Prochlorococcus marinus str. MIT 9312: one gene and its partner. The main gene of each other region encodes a partner of the protein of the gene in region 2 in a complex. Links are inferred from orthologs where the notes say so. Each region holds a gene or a part of one and is shown on either strand. Other genes may lie near its edges.

What was found.
Region 1: the proteins of uvrA (region 2) and mfd are in contact, whole or in part, in a crystal structure (PDB 4DFC), measured with the Escherichia coli proteins. The link is inferred for Prochlorococcus marinus str. MIT 9312 from one-to-one orthologs.

Annotation. Positions count from the first base shown.
Region 1 is NC_007577.1:891,320-898,836, forward strand. What follows is about bases 567-4,673. They hold mfd (transcription-repair coupling factor), read left to right. Parts: upstream 567-948; coding sequence 949-4,473; downstream 4,474-4,673. Other genes in these bases: PMT9312_RS04915 (TerC family protein), read right to left, coding at 567-874. Also shown: fmt (methionyl-tRNA formyltransferase), read left to right, coding at 1-167; more of PMT9312_RS04915, read right to left, coding at 164-566; PMT9312_RS04930 (DUF4335 domain-containing protein), read right to left, coding at 5,158-5,748; PMT9312_RS09470 (DUF3038 domain-containing protein), read right to left, coding at 5,750-6,289; PMT9312_RS04940 (DUF2949 domain-containing protein), read right to left, coding at 6,313-6,510; PMT9312_RS04945 (2-octaprenyl-6-methoxyphenol 4-monooxygenase), read right to left, coding at 6,516-7,517. UniProt on the Escherichia coli protein: Couples transcription and DNA repair by recognizing RNA polymerase (RNAP) stalled at DNA lesions. Mediates ATP-dependent release of RNAP and its truncated transcript from the DNA, and recruitment of nucleotide excision repair machinery to the damaged site.
Region 2 is NC_007577.1:1,699,139-1,707,235, reverse strand. Bases 3,136-6,616 are described here. They hold uvrA (excinuclease ABC subunit UvrA), read left to right. Parts: upstream 3,136-3,512; coding sequence 3,513-6,416; downstream 6,417-6,616. Other genes in these bases: PMT9312_RS09310 (AAA family ATPase), read left to right, coding at 3,136-3,455. Also shown: PMT9312_RS09315 (ABC1 kinase family protein), read right to left, coding at 1-1,707; more of PMT9312_RS09310, read left to right, coding at 1,776-3,135; PMT9312_RS09300 (glycosyltransferase), read left to right, coding at 6,619-8,028; PMT9312_RS09295 (hypothetical protein), read right to left, coding at 7,962-8,097. UniProt on the Escherichia coli protein: The UvrABC repair system catalyzes the recognition and processing of DNA lesions. UvrA is an ATPase and a DNA-binding protein. A damage recognition complex composed of 2 UvrA and 2 UvrB subunits scans DNA for abnormalities.

The DNA.
Region 1 (7,517 bases), 810 kb from region 2 along the record:
AACCAGGAATTATTCTTGCTGTCTTAGAAAATGAAGGAATAATAATTTCAACTAAAACTGATCCGATTATTTTGTTAGAAGCAAAACTTGAAGGCAAAAACATATCTAGCAAAAAACAATTAATACAACAGTTAAAGCCATCATTAGGTGAATATCTCTCAAATTAAGTTTTTGATTCTTTTTTAGAGAATCCCCAAATGAAAGCAAAAAGAATCAAAATATAAAAATAATAGTCGGGAAGAATAGATTCTTTAATTAACGTATTTAGTAAAAGTTTAATCCCAACAATTAAAATTGCTACGTAACCAGCTGTTTCTAATCTAGAAAATATATCTAGAAGTTTTAGAAAAATCCCCGATGTAAATCTTAAGGCTAATACCCCAATTACAGCTCCAAATATTATTAATATGTATTGATCACTGATAGCTACTGCAGTAGTGATACTGTCTATGGAAAATGCAAAATCAGTAATTGAGAGAAGTGCTACAACCCTTAAGAACCTAAAATTATTTTTATTATTGTCTGTACCATTTTCAGCGTTTTCTATTTCAGAATTATAAAAAACATTAGAGAAGAATAAATATATTAAATAAAAACCAGCAAAAACCCTAATAAAAATAAACTTGAGAAGAAAATTAGATAGTATTATGAGAATAATTCTAAATAATAAAGATATTGTTATACCAATATTTAAGGCTCTTGACCTTAATTCCGAACTCTCGAGAGATTTAGTAAGAGAAGCTAGTGCGATAGCATTATCAGCTGATAATAATAATTCTAGTGCAATTAATATTGGTAAAAGTGTAAAGATTTCGTACCAACTATCTACCTGATCTAGTGTTGGTATAAAAGAATTTATTGCGGCTGAATCCATCAAATATTATTCACAATCAATAAAAAATCTAATATAATATATCCGATATTAGTAAACAAGATTGATAACTATAAATGAATTTAAATACTTTAGTTAATTATATTTCAAACTCACAAATTACTTCTGAATTAATAAAAAAAATTTCAAAAAATAAAGAATTAAATATTGTTGGCTCAAGTAGATATGCAAAATCAATAATCCTAAATAGCATAGCAAAAAAAGAATATAAAAATATATTATTAATTTGTCCTAATACAGAAATTGCCTACAAATGGATTGGTTATTTTGAAAGTATAAATGATAAAGCTGTTTTATATTATCCACCAACAGAGCATCTGCCATACGCATCAATTAATAAATCCAAAGAGATTGAATTTACTCAGCTTACTGTTTTATCTAAATTAATAAAAAAAGAGAAAAAAGAACTTAATATTGTTATATCAACAGAGAGATCACTACAACCTCATCTAATAAATAAAAATTTATTAACTGAAAACAAGTTAGCTTTGCAAAAAGGTGTTCAAATTGAGCTTCAAGATTTAGCAAATAAACTTACGTTGCTGGGTTATACAAAGGAAAATATTACTTCTACAGAAGGATACTGGAGTAGAAGAGGGGAAATAATAGATATTTATCCTGTCAATAATGAGTTTCCTATAAGATTAGAATTTTTTGATAATGTAATTGAGAAAATAAGAGAATATGATCCACATACACAAAAAACATTAGAAAATATCAATAATATTGAAATAATACATGCTGGATTTGGTTTACTAATAAAAGATAAGTTAAAAAATTTATCTAAAAATCATATTTTTAATTCAGAAGATGTAAATAAAAATAACCTTGATCGTTATTTAGGAATAATTGAAAAAAAGCCCTCAAATATAATAGATTTCATAGATAAGGAAACAATTCTTGTAATTGATGAATTAGAAGATTGTAAAAAATTTACGAATAATTGGTATATAGATTCAGAAATTAATTTTGATAATTTTGCGAATGAATTAAATGAAAACCTTAAAAATAATAATATAAATCTAAAGGCTAAGCCTAATTTGCATCTAAAGTTTGACGAAATATTAAATTCACTGGGAAATTTTAATTTAATAAAGTTGTATGAATTTGAATCTAAAGCCAATATTCATAATAGGTTTTTATTAAACGATAAGAGATTAAATTCATACTCAAAAAATATAGGAAAATTAGCCAAAGATATAAACAAAAATATAAAAAATAAAGAAAAAGTATGGATCTTATCGGCACAGCCATTGAGAACTAAGACTTTACTTTTTGAGCACGAATGTAATACAAACTTCTTAAACAATCCTAATGATATTGATGAAGCATTTAAATCAATTAATAATTCAACTCCTTTAATAATAAAAAATAAGAACAATTATGAAATCGAGGGTTTTTATCTTCCAATTTGGAAAGTTGTCCTTATAACAGATAAAGAATTATTTTCACAACAATATCTTTTTAATAATGTATTCATAAGAAGAAAAAAAAGAAGTGTAAATTCAAATATAAATGTGAATAAGATTAGTCCAGGTGATTTTATCGTTCATAAAAATCATGGAATAGGAAAATTTTTAAAAATAGAAAAAATCAATATAACTGGAGATTCAAGAGATTATTTAGTCATTCAGTATCAAGATGGGAAGATAAGTGTGGCCGCTGATCAATTAGGTAGTGTTAACAGATATAGATCTAGTGGAAAAATAAAGCCAAAAATAAATAAATTAGGAGGGACCGAATGGGAAAGAATAAAAGATAAAAACAAGAAACAAATCAAAAAAGTTGCTGTCGATATCCTAAAACTTTATGCAAAGAGAGAAAAATTAAAGGGGCACATATACCCAGAAGATGGTCCTTGGCAAGATGAATTAGAGGAATCATTCCCTTATCAACCAACACCAGATCAAATTACTGCTGTAAAAGAAATAAAATCTGATATGGAAAGCGATAAGCCAATGGACAGGTTAGTTTGTGGAGATGTAGGATTTGGCAAAACAGAGGTCGCTGTTCGGGCAATTTTTAAGGCTATTACATCAGGCAAGCAGGTTATATTACTAGCACCTACAACAATATTAGCTCAGCAACATTGGAGAACAATAAATAATAGATTTTCACCTTACCCAATAAAAGTATCATTACTCAATAGATTCAAAACCGTTAATGAGAGAAAAGAAATCTATGCAGGATTAAAAAATAACAAAATTGATTTAGTAGTAGCAACGCACCAAATTTTAGGGAAAGAAATTGAAATAAAAAACTTAGGGTTACTTGTTATTGATGAAGAACAACGATTTGGAGTAAGGCAAAAGGAGAAAATTAAAAAAATTAAAACTAACATAGACGTTTTAACTCTCTCGGCAACTCCAATTCCAAGAACTCTTTATATGAGCTTATCTGGACTGAGACAAATGAGCTTACTAAATACTCCTCCTCCATCAAGAAGATCAATAAAAACCTATTTATCTGAAATAGATATGGATGTTATAAGAACTGCTATTAACCAAGAACTTGATAGGGGAGGTCAAATATTTTATGTTCTTCCAAGAATTTCAGATATTGATCAAGCAGTAAACAAATTAAAAAATATGTTTCCGAACTTAAAATTTATTATTGCTCATGGACAAATGAACGAAACAGAGCTTGAAAATAGCATGATTTCCTTTAATAATGGAGAAGTAGATCTCATGATATGTACAACGATAATTGAAAGTGGATTAGACATCCCGAAGGTAAATACAATAATTATTGAAGATTCTCATAAATTTGGACTTTCACAACTTTATCAATTAAGAGGAAGAGTTGGTAGAAGTGGTATACAAGCACACGCTTGGTTATTTTATCCCAATTTAAATAAAATCAATGATTCTGCAAAACAAAGATTGAAAGCGATAAAGGATTTTTCGGAACTAGGAAGTGGTTACCAACTTGCAATGAAAGATATGGAAATAAGAGGTGTTGGAAGTTTATTAGGAGAAGAACAAAGTGGAAAGGTTAATGCTATTGGATATGATTTGTACATTGAAATGCTCCACGAAGCTATTTCAGAAATTAGTGGACAAGAAATACCAGAAGTTAGTGACACACAAATTGATCTGCAAATTAATGCTTTTATACCTGCAACATGGATATTAAACAGGGAAGAAAAACTTGATGCTTACAAATCTGCGACTGAATGCTCTAACAATAAAGAATTAACTGAATTAGCTAAAGACTGGATTAATAGATATGGAACATTGCCCAAACCTGTTGAGTCATTAATTATGTTGATGAAACTAAAATTAATTGCTAAAAAATGCGGTTTTAACAAAATAAAACTTAAAAAGCCTAACATTATTATTGAAACAAAATTAAGAAAATCTACTTTTAAAATACTTAAAAATTCATTACCTAATAGTGTTCAAAATAAATTTAATTTTAATGAAGGGGAGCTATGCTCCTTTATAACCATAAGAGGTTTAGGAGTTACTGACATTCAAAATCAAATTGATCAATTAATGTATTGGTTTGGGTTATTTATTGAAGAAATAAATAATTTTGAAAAAGACCTAAATATTAAAAAAGAAAAAATTATTAAATAATTATTTAAAATCCGCGAATAACTTTAATTTTCGTTAGGTTTATAAAAATTTTTTTATTAAATGGGTGAATATATAGACGTCGGAATTCAAAATTCGATTTTACCCTTAACAATAATTCTGTCATCACTTGTGCTTGGAATTTACGCGCTTTTAGGTGTCGAAACAGAAAATGATGATGATGACTCGGATTCAGGAAGTGGTGGCTTAATGCAACCAATCTGAAATTTATTTATAAGTTAATTGTTTTGACTTTCTATTAAAAACCTTAAATAATCTATTAAAAGATCCCATTAATAAAATCAAAGCACTAAACGAAGAAACAATAATAAAAATCACCAAAGATATCTCATAGAGATTTGAAAAGAGATCAATTATTAATGTAAAAGATTTATTAAAATTTGCAGGTAGATTTTGTAGCAGCAAATTTTTATTAGGAATTAAATAATTTATATAAAACAATAAAAAACTCAAAATAAACAAAAAAGCAGATTCAGAAAATAATCTTCTTTTAGATTTTCTCCTTAAACTTAATTTTTTTTTAAAAATATATTTATCAGACTTCATATTCAAATTTGGGATCTTTAAATCTGCCATATTTCAAAATTCAAAGAATTAATTAATAATTTATTTTGAAAACAAAATTAACCCATAGTATCGTTTTTATAGTTGGGATGCTACATATCTTTATTTTAGATTAATTAGTTCATTTTTTTCTTTATTTTCAGGGGGACTATAAAAATAAATAAGCGTAAATGAAAATAGAACCAAAGAACAAATTGAGAAGAACGGCGGTAAAAACATTTTTAAAAAATTAACTTTGTTGTATAACCCAAATCTAACTTTTTTAGGAATATTATTAAAATCAATAGATTTTTTTATTCTAACTTTTGATGATTCATTTAACTGGTCAAAACAATTTATGATATCGGACAACAATGAATTACCAATCTTGATAATTAATGGATTAACATCTGGCTTAGAGCTCTTAAGAACAATATTATGTATGTGGAGACTATCTGCTTTTATATCGATTAATCTGGACTCATATAATGGTATTTCATTAGTTATTAGGAGATTTGAATAAATATAAAATGCATCCATAATTTGAACTAAATGTTCAATTTTGCCTTCAATAAGTGGTTTATCAATAATGTTTAATTTCCAATCTGAAATTATTGATATTTGACCTTTATTTTCATTATTTGAGTAATCTGGTAATCCTTTTATTTCCAGACTAACTGAAGACTGATGAAATGATAATCTATTTTGCAACATATTAAAAATTAAATAGAAAATGCTTTAACTTTTCACTGCCCTCATTAGAAATACAGAGGGACAACGTTAATAAAGATTTTATAATAATTTCATCATTTTCACTTTTAGTTAAAAGCTTTTTTACTTTCATACTATTTATATTAAACCTCTCATTAATTAACTCTATAAATCTCTTATGAAAATCATTCCAAATAACTGAATTCTTTTTAGGATCTTCTTTAGATTGAAGTATCTCTCTTATGTAAGGATATAAATATTTAGACATTTCAACAGTAATTTTTATTAATGCATCATATTCCTGTGATTTAATATTGTTATTAATATAAGATTTTCTCAATGGATTATTATTCCTTAGTTTCCAAATAGTAATTTTATTTGGCAAAATGTTACTTAAGTTAAGCCTATTTGATAAAGCATAAAAAGATTGAATACCATTTAAATCTATGGTCTCTAGTATTAATAATAATAAATCAAGCTTCTCTATTGATTGTCTTGATACCTGATTCCCTTTAGTTAAAACAGTAATTGTTCTTATTAAGATATGAGTTAATTATAACAGAATTATTATTCCATTTTTTGAAATAAATGTGAATATAACTTATCAAGTTCATCAATATTTATCATTCCATAACTCCATAATAAGATAGGTAAGGGAGTCTTATTTTTTAAAGCTAATTTTAGACCAAGTTCAATAGATGACTCATCTAAACCTATTTCATTAAGTAAATAAATCAACATTCCCTTAGATACATAATTATTCATGAGTTTTATTTAATTCTTGAGTAAATAAGAGATTTAGTCATTTGATTAAGGACTAATTTTCTTATAAAAAGAAAATTATTTAAAAGTAAAAATGAAAATTTTCTTATTGGAAATAAGAATATGTTTCGATTTGCAAAAATTGATATCAAAGAGTCAGTTATGAAAATAGTAAAAATAATATCTAAAATCCTGCTTGAAAAAAACTTAAATTTAAATAAAAACAAATGCCTTTTAGTAATAGAATTTTTTTTATTAAAAAGATCAAAAACAGTATTAACATCTCTCCAACAACTATTTAGACCCTGACCTCCCACAGGATGAAATGTATGAAATGCATCACCTAAAAAAATGAATTTTTTAAAATTTAAAACTGGTAAATTCAAAGATAATGAAACAGGAAATATATTAAATTCGCCAATTATTTGATCAAATTTAAATTCATTAGGCAGGATAGTTGATAAATTATCAATCAAAAAATTCTTATCAGAATTTAACCTTTCAATAGACTTTAATGTACTTGAAGTCCAAATTACTTGATATATGTTTTTTTCTAAAGGCAATAATGCTAGTGGGCCTTCTTTTCTAAAAATTTCGTAAGCACACTTCTCACAATTACCTCTAAGAGAAACCTTAAAGGTTAAACAGGACTGATGATAAGATTTTCTTATATCTATAAAATCTAACAATTTTTTTTCAAGAGAGTTTGCTCCTGTGGCAAAGAATTGATAATCAAATATTATTTTTTTATTTAATAGTTTTTGTGGCGTCATAAAAAAAATATTGTCATAATTATCAATCTCTCGAAAAAATACATTCATAAGATCTGAATGTTTTACTACCCAGCCAATATTTTCAGCAGAACTTATATCATCATCTAAATCAAAGGTTGTTAATTTAGTAGTAGCAGAGGTTACGCTGTCTGATATTGAAAGGGTATCAAAACCAAATAAATATGGTTCTAATTTTTCCCAAAGTCTGAATTTTGATAAGATTTTTCTTGTTGAATG
Region 2 (8,097 bases):
TACTTTCTGTAAAATCTCTAAAAAGTTTCTTAATGGTGTTACATACATTATAAGGTCACTTAAGTTGTTATTTTCATCAGTCATATTTAATTTAATTGAGTTAGGAAGATAGTGATTTAAATTTTTCAGTAGTTTAAGACTTATTAAATCTATTTGATTTGTTAGGCCTTCAATTATTTCATTTCTTAGAAACCCTCCTTTTGGTGAAAAGAGAAGATTGATGACTTCATCTAAAAGCTTTTCTAAATCAAGATTTGTTTGCTTTGCAGCGTTAGAAAGAAGATCTTCTAAGCGGTCCCATTTAAATTTTTTATCATCAAAAAGCATTTCTTTCAAACTTTCTCTTAATTGTGGGTCAGGATCTTCCATCAATCTTCTCGCAAAATATGGATAAGCTGCACCTAATATTTTAAAATTTGGGTCGACGCTTAATGCAATACCTTCTAATGTCAGTAATGACCTGATTATAAGCGCATAGTATGGGGGTAATCTGAATGGGAATTTATACATAACACCAGACATGTCGTCTGTAACGCTCTTGAAATCCATTTTTGAAACTCCTTGTTCAACTGCATTAATGAAAATATCCTGAAATGCGGGAACTATTGGTTCAAGATTAACTTCTTCGGATAAAAATCCTAATTTTACAAAATCTTGAGATAATTTATCGAAGTTTTTATTTACTAAATGTACAACTGCTTGTATTAAACCAGACCTAGAGTCTCTAGATACTTCGCTCATCATTCCAAAATCTAAATAACATAATCTGCCATCTTTCAAGGCTAATAAATTTCCTGGATGAGGGTCAGCGTGAAAAAAACCATGTTCTAAAAGCTGTTCTAAGCTGCACTGCACGCCTATATCTATCATCTTGTCAGGATCGATTCCTAATTTTTTTACATCTTCTAAATTAGTTAATTTTGTACCTTCGATCCATTCCATTGTTAAAACTCTTCTTGATGTTATTTCTTTATAAATTTTTGGCACGGCAATCATTTGGTTATGTTTATGCATATTTCTAAACTTTTCTGCATTTTCAGCTTCGTTTAAGTAATCCATCTCTTCAAAAACTCTCTTGCCTAATTCATCAATCAATGCCACGAGATCACTTCTTATTAATCCAATATTGTTTTTTAGCCAATAGGCAATATTTCTTACTATGTAAAGGTCTAAAGTAATCTGTTCTCTTAAACCTGGTCGTTGCACTTTAACTGCAACAATTTCTTCATTCTTTAGTTTACCTTTATGCACTTGACCTAGAGAAGCAGCAGAAATTGGTTCTTTATCAATTGCTAAAAAAATTTCATCTATTTTGGATCCTAAATCTTCTTCTATTAATTCCATAGCCTTATCACCATTAAATCCTGGTAGTTGATCTTGCAAGTTAGATAATTCTTCAAGAAGAATCCCTGGAATTATATCTGGCCTTGTTGATAAAGCTTGACCTGCTTTAACAAATGCTGGCCCAAGTTCTACTAATAAATTTGTTAATTCTTTTGCCCTAAATCTTGCAGTTTCATTATTATTTAATTTACCAGTTAATTTATCCCACCCTACAGAAAATATATAAGCAAAAATAGGTATAAGTGTTTGCCAAAGTCTTTTTAAAAGTCTTTTAGGGTTTTTTTTGTAAATTTTAGATATTGTATCTGGATCATAATCCAACAGTCCAGATACTTCAATAAAATCAGTAAAATCTTCTTTCATAACTTTATATATTTAATACCTTTATTTTTTTAAAAAAGAAGTTAATTTTTTTATATGGAAGATTTATCATGCTAATACAATTAAAAATAAAAAATATAGCCTTAATAGAAATTATAGAAATTAATTTTGAAAAAGGTTTGAACATCATTACTGGGGATTCTGGTTCAGGAAAATCACTTGTTTTAGATTCCTTAAATGTTTTATTTGGTGGAACCAATATACCTTTAAAGCACTTAATACGTCCAGGAAAAGATCATTGTGCTATCGAGGCAAAATTTTCTTCTTCTTTTCACATTAATAACTGGTTAATTAGTAATGGTTTTCAAAGCAGTTCTTCAGTACTAAATATCAAAAGAATATCTTATAGAAAAAATAATAAAGTTTTATCCAAATATAGCCTTAACAATTTATCAATTAACAAAAAATCGTTAGAAGAACTTGGAGGATTATTAATAGATTTTGCAGGTCAATCAGATACTTTTATATTTCATACTCAAGATAAGAGAAGATTAATTATTGATGATTTATGTTCGCATGAATTTAGAGATACTAGTGCAAAGATTAAAAAAATATGGGGGGAAAGTCAGTTTTTAAAAGGATTAATGAATGAAAAAATAGAATCTTCTAGGAAGCAAGATGAAAACAATTTAGTAATTAAACAAATGTTGAAGAGTTTAGAGGAAGCTAACTTAAATTCCAGTGAGGAAATCTTAGAATTAGAGTCACTAGAAAATAAACTTGTAAATAATCTCGAAATAAATCATTCAATTCAATCATGTTTAGATAACTTAAATAATTTTAGCCATGATGAACCATCAGTCGCTTTTTTGATAAATCAATCAATCAAAAATTTAAACAGAACATCAGATTTTGATTTAAAAATTCAAAAGTTTAGAGATAAGTTATTAGATATCCAAACTTATGTTGAAGATCTCATTTTTGCTCTAAATTCATATATACAAGACATAGATAATCATGAATCTAATCTTTCAGAAATACAACAAAGATTATTTTTTTTAAAAAACTTGGAAAGAACTTTTTCATTAGCCCTACCTCAATTAATTGAAAAGCGAGATCAATTAAGGACACACTTTCTAAAAAACGATAAAGATAATGAGATTCGTAATATTGAAAATCAAATTGAAAATTTACAAAGTAAATTAAATTCTTTATTTCTTAATCAATCTTCTGAAAGAAAAAAAGTTGCCAAACAGTTACAAGATTCAGTAATCTCCATTTTAAGAAATCTAGGATTAGAAAATGCAAATTTTTCTATTCAATTTTCCGAATGTAAGCCCTCTGGGGATGGAATTGATAATATAAATTTTTTGTTTTCGGCTAATCCTGATCAGAAGCTTGCTCCATTATCAAATGTTATTTCTGGTGGAGAAATGTCAAGATTCTTATTAGCTATTAAATCTAGTATTTCTAAAAAACCAAATACTTTCTTTTTAGATGAAATTGATAACGGTTTAAGTGGTAAATCCTTATTTTCTTTGGTTGAGCTAATAAAAGAAATTTCTAAAGGCCAACAGGTTTTATGTATTACACATCAGCCTTTCTTAGCTGCTCGAGGATTAGCTCATTTTAAAGTTAATAAAAACGTAATGGATGGAATAACTTATACTTCAATATCAAAACTAACTACAAAAAAACAACGACAACATGAATTAATAGAACTTATTGGTGGTGCTTCTGCTGAAGTAAATGATTATGCTTCTAGACTTTTAGACCAAGCAGCTGCATAAAATAGAAAAAATTCTACTATAATAGTTTTTTTAATCATAAATTAGATTTAAGTAAGTATGGTTAATAAAATTGATAATAGTTTTGAAGAAGACAACTCAATTAATATTAGGGGAGCTCGTCAGCATAATTTAAAAAATATTGACCTTTCTCTACCTAGAAATAAATTTATAGTTTTTACAGGTGTTAGTGGAAGCGGTAAAAGTTCTTTAGCTTTTGATACGATTTTTGCTGAAGGTCAAAGAAGATATGTTGAGAGTCTTTCTGCATACGCAAGGCAATTTTTGGGACAAGTAGATAAACCTGATGTTGATAATATTGAGGGCTTATCACCTGCTATTTCAATTGATCAAAAATCTACAAGTCATAATCCTCGATCAACAGTTGGAACAGTAACAGAGATACAAGATTATCTAAGATTGTTGTTTGGTCGCGCTGGTGAGCCGCATTGTCATCACTGTGGGATTCCAATTGCGCCTCAAACAATTGATGAAATGGTTGATCAAATTCTTCTATTGCCAGAAGGAACGAGGTATCAATTGTTGGCCCCTGTTGTAAGAGGTAAAAAAGGAACACATACAAAATTAATAAGTGGATTAGCTGCTGAGGGCTTCGCTAGGGTAAGAATCAACGACGAGGTAAGAGAACTTGCTGATAGTATTGAATTAGATAAAAATCAAATTCATAATATTGAGGTAGTAGTTGATAGATTAATTGCAAGAGAAGGAATACAAGAAAGATTGAATGATTCTCTACAAACTTGTCTTAAAAGAGGCGATGGTTTGGCAATAGTAGAAGTTGTTCCAAAAAAAGGAGAAAACTTACCTCCTAACTTAGAGAGAGAAAAACTTTACTCAGAAAATTATGCCTGTCCAGTTCATGGTTCTATTGTCGAGGAACTTTCTCCTAGATTATTTTCCTTTAACAGCCCATATGGGGCCTGTCCAGACTGTCATGGGATTGGTTATTTAAAAAAATTTACTGCTGATAGAGTTATACCAGATAAAACATTACCTGTTTATGCTGCAATAGCGCCTTGGAGTGAAAAAGATAATACTTATTACTTCTCTTTACTTTATTCTGTAGGACAAGCTTATGGTTTTGAATTGAAAACTCCTTGGAAAGATTTAAGTGATTTGCAAAAAAAAGTTCTACTTTTGGGATCAGATAAACCGATATTAATTCAAGCTGATAGTCGTTTTAAAACTGCTAGTGGTTTTGAAAGACCTTTTGAGGGTATTTTACCAATATTAGAAAGGCAGTTGAATGAAGCTAATGGAGAATCAGTTAAACAAAAATTAGAAAAGTATCTAGAATTAGTTCCTTGTAAGACATGTTCTGGAAAAAGACTAAGACCTGAGGCTTTGGCCGTTAAAATTGGTCCATACAATATTACTGACTTAACTTCTGTAAGCGTTTCTGAAACCCTAACTCACGTTGAGCGCATAATGGGAGTAGGGAAGACTCAGAAGGAAAATATATCTTTATCAGAAAAACAAAAGCAGATAGGTGAATTGGTTTTAAAAGAGATTCGTTTACGTTTGAAGTTTTTAATTAATGTTGGTCTAGATTATTTAACTTTAGATAGACCAGCTATGACTTTGTCTGGCGGAGAAGCTCAGCGTATCAGATTAGCTACTCAAATAGGCGCAGGTCTTACTGGTGTTCTATATGTATTAGATGAACCAAGTATTGGGTTACATCAGAGAGACAATGACAGATTATTAGAAACATTAAAAAGCTTAAGAGACTTAGGAAATACTTTAGTTGTTGTTGAACATGACGAAGATACTATGAAATCTGCAGATTATTTAGTAGATATTGGCCCAGGGGCAGGTATTTATGGTGGGGAAATTATTGCTAAGGGATCATATCAAGATGTCTTAAAATCAGAGAGGTCAATAACTGGGGCTTATCTTAGTGGTAGGAAGTCGATTCCTACTCCAAAAAAACGTAGATCATCTATTAAAAAAAGTTTAATTTTAAATAATTGTTCTAAAAATAATTTAAAAAATGTATCGGTAGAATTTCCTTTAGGAAGATTAGTTTCTGTAACTGGTGTTAGCGGTAGTGGGAAAAGTACCTTAATAAATGAATTACTTCACCCTGCCTTGTGTCATTCTCTAGGATTAAAAGTTCCTTTTCCTAAAGGGGTAGAAGAGTTAAAGGGTATAAAGGCAATTGATAAAGTTATCGTTATTGATCAATCTCCAATAGGAAGAACACCAAGATCAAACCCTGCCACCTATACAGGTGCTTTTGACCCTATAAGGCAGATATTTACCGCCACAGTGGAAGCCAAAGCCAGGGGTTATCAGGCTGGTCAGTTTAGTTTTAATGTGAAAGGAGGAAGATGCGAAGCGTGTAAAGGTCAGGGAGTTAATGTTATCGAAATGAATTTCCTACCTGATGTGTATGTTCAATGCGAAGTGTGCAAAGGAGCTAGGTTTAATAGGGAAACTCTTCAAGTTAAATATAAAGGCTTTAATATATCTGATGTTTTAGAGATGACTGTTGAACAAGCTGCAGAAACTTTTTCTGCCATACCTCAAGCTTCTGATAGATTATCTACACTTGTGGATGTCGGCTTAGGATATGTCAAATTAGGCCAACCTGCCCCTACATTATCTGGCGGAGAGGCTCAAAGAGTTAAGTTAGCTACAGAATTATCTAAAAGGGCTACTGGAAAAACTCTGTATTTAATTGATGAACCAACTACAGGTTTAAGTTTTTATGATGTTCATAAATTAATGGATGTGATACAACGTTTGGTAGATAAAGGGAATTCTGTAATTGTTATCGAACACAATTTAGATGTAATTAGATGTTCTGATTGGATCATTGATTTAGGACCTGATGGAGGAGATAAAGGTGGCGAAATTATTGCAGAAGGTATTCCTGAAGATGTAGCGAAACATCCCAAAAGCCATACAGCAAAATATCTTAAAAAAGTTCTCAAATAAAAAACCTTTGTTGTATTTCTTTGTATTTTTAATTATTTGAGTAAAATAAAATTCTTTTTTAACGAGGTATAATATCTTTCTATAACTGCTTTTTCATAAACTTTTGGATTAAAAAAAAATTAAAATCATAATGCTTTCTTAATATTTCCTTTGGAAATTCAGCTTATTTGTATTAAAAGCGATTTATCTGAGGATTTGCTGAATGAGGTTTAAATTTTTATATTTACATTTACATGGTCTTATACGCTCTAAAAATCTTGAATTAGGGAGAGATGCAGATACAGGAGGTCAAACACAATACGTTTTAGAGTTAGTTAAAAGTTTGGCTAATACTTCTGATGTTGACCAAGTAGATTTAGTCACTCGTTTAATAAAAGACTCTAAAGTTGACGATCAATATTCGCAAGAAGAAGAATTTGTAGAGCCTGGAGTTAGAATTTTAAGATTTAAATTTGGACCTAATAAATATTTAAGAAAGGAATTGCTTTGGCCTTATTTAGATCATTTAACTGAAAGCCTTATTTCTTACTATAAAAAAAATAAAAAGCCTAATTTTATACATGCACATTATGCAGATGCTGGATATGTAGGCGTTAAATTAAGTAAATCCTTAAAAGTTCCACTTATTTTTACTGGTCATTCTTTAGGAAGAGAAAAAAAGAGGAAATTGCTTGATGCTGGCTTAACAACTAATAAAATAGAAAAGCTTTATTCCATCAGTAAAAGAATTGAGGCAGAAGAAAAAGCGTTAAATTCCGCAGATATTGTTGTAACAAGCACTAAACAAGAGTCAGTTTATCAATATTCCCAATATTCTTCTTTTTCAACTCACAAAGCTAAAGTAATTCCGCCAGGAGTTGATCATAAAAAATTTCACCATATTCACTCGACAACAGAGACAGCTGAAATTGACAATATGATGCAACCTTTTTTAAAGGATTCTACAAAACCTCCATTATTGACTATTTCAAGAGCTGTACGAAGAAAAAATATCCCCTCTTTGATTGAGGCATACGGAAGATCTGAAAAATTAAAAAGAAAAACCAATTTAATTTTGATTTTGGGTTGTCGAGATAGTACTTCAAAACTTGACCCTCAACAAAAAGATGTATTCCATAACATTTTCGAAACAATTGATAAATATAATTTGTATGGAAAGGTAGCTTATCCAAAAAAACATCTTCCAAGTCAGATACCTTCTTTGTATAGGTGGGCTGCTAGTAAAGGGGGGTTATTTGTAAATCCAGCTTTAACAGAGCCTTTTGGTTTAACACTTCTTGAAGCTTCTTCTTGTGGATTGCCAATAATATCAACAAATGATGGAGGACCAAAAGAAATTCACTCAAAATGTGAAAATGGACTTCTAGTAGATGTTACTGATATTAATAAGTTGAAAGTTATTCTTGAAAAAGGAATTTCTAATAATGAACAGTGGAAATTATGGAGCAGAAATGGAATTGAGGGTGTTAATAGGCATTACAGTTGGAACAATCATGTACGCAATTATTTATCAATACTTACAGACGAGTTTGCAAGTTCAAATAGTTATTCTTCATCCGATATTAAACAGAGTTGTTTAAAAGGAAGTTCTTCACTTATAAAACCCCATTGATCAAATACTTTAGGATCAGGGTGAAGAATTAGTTGATTGTTATGCTTTTTCTTTAGTTTGAAGCCTTTT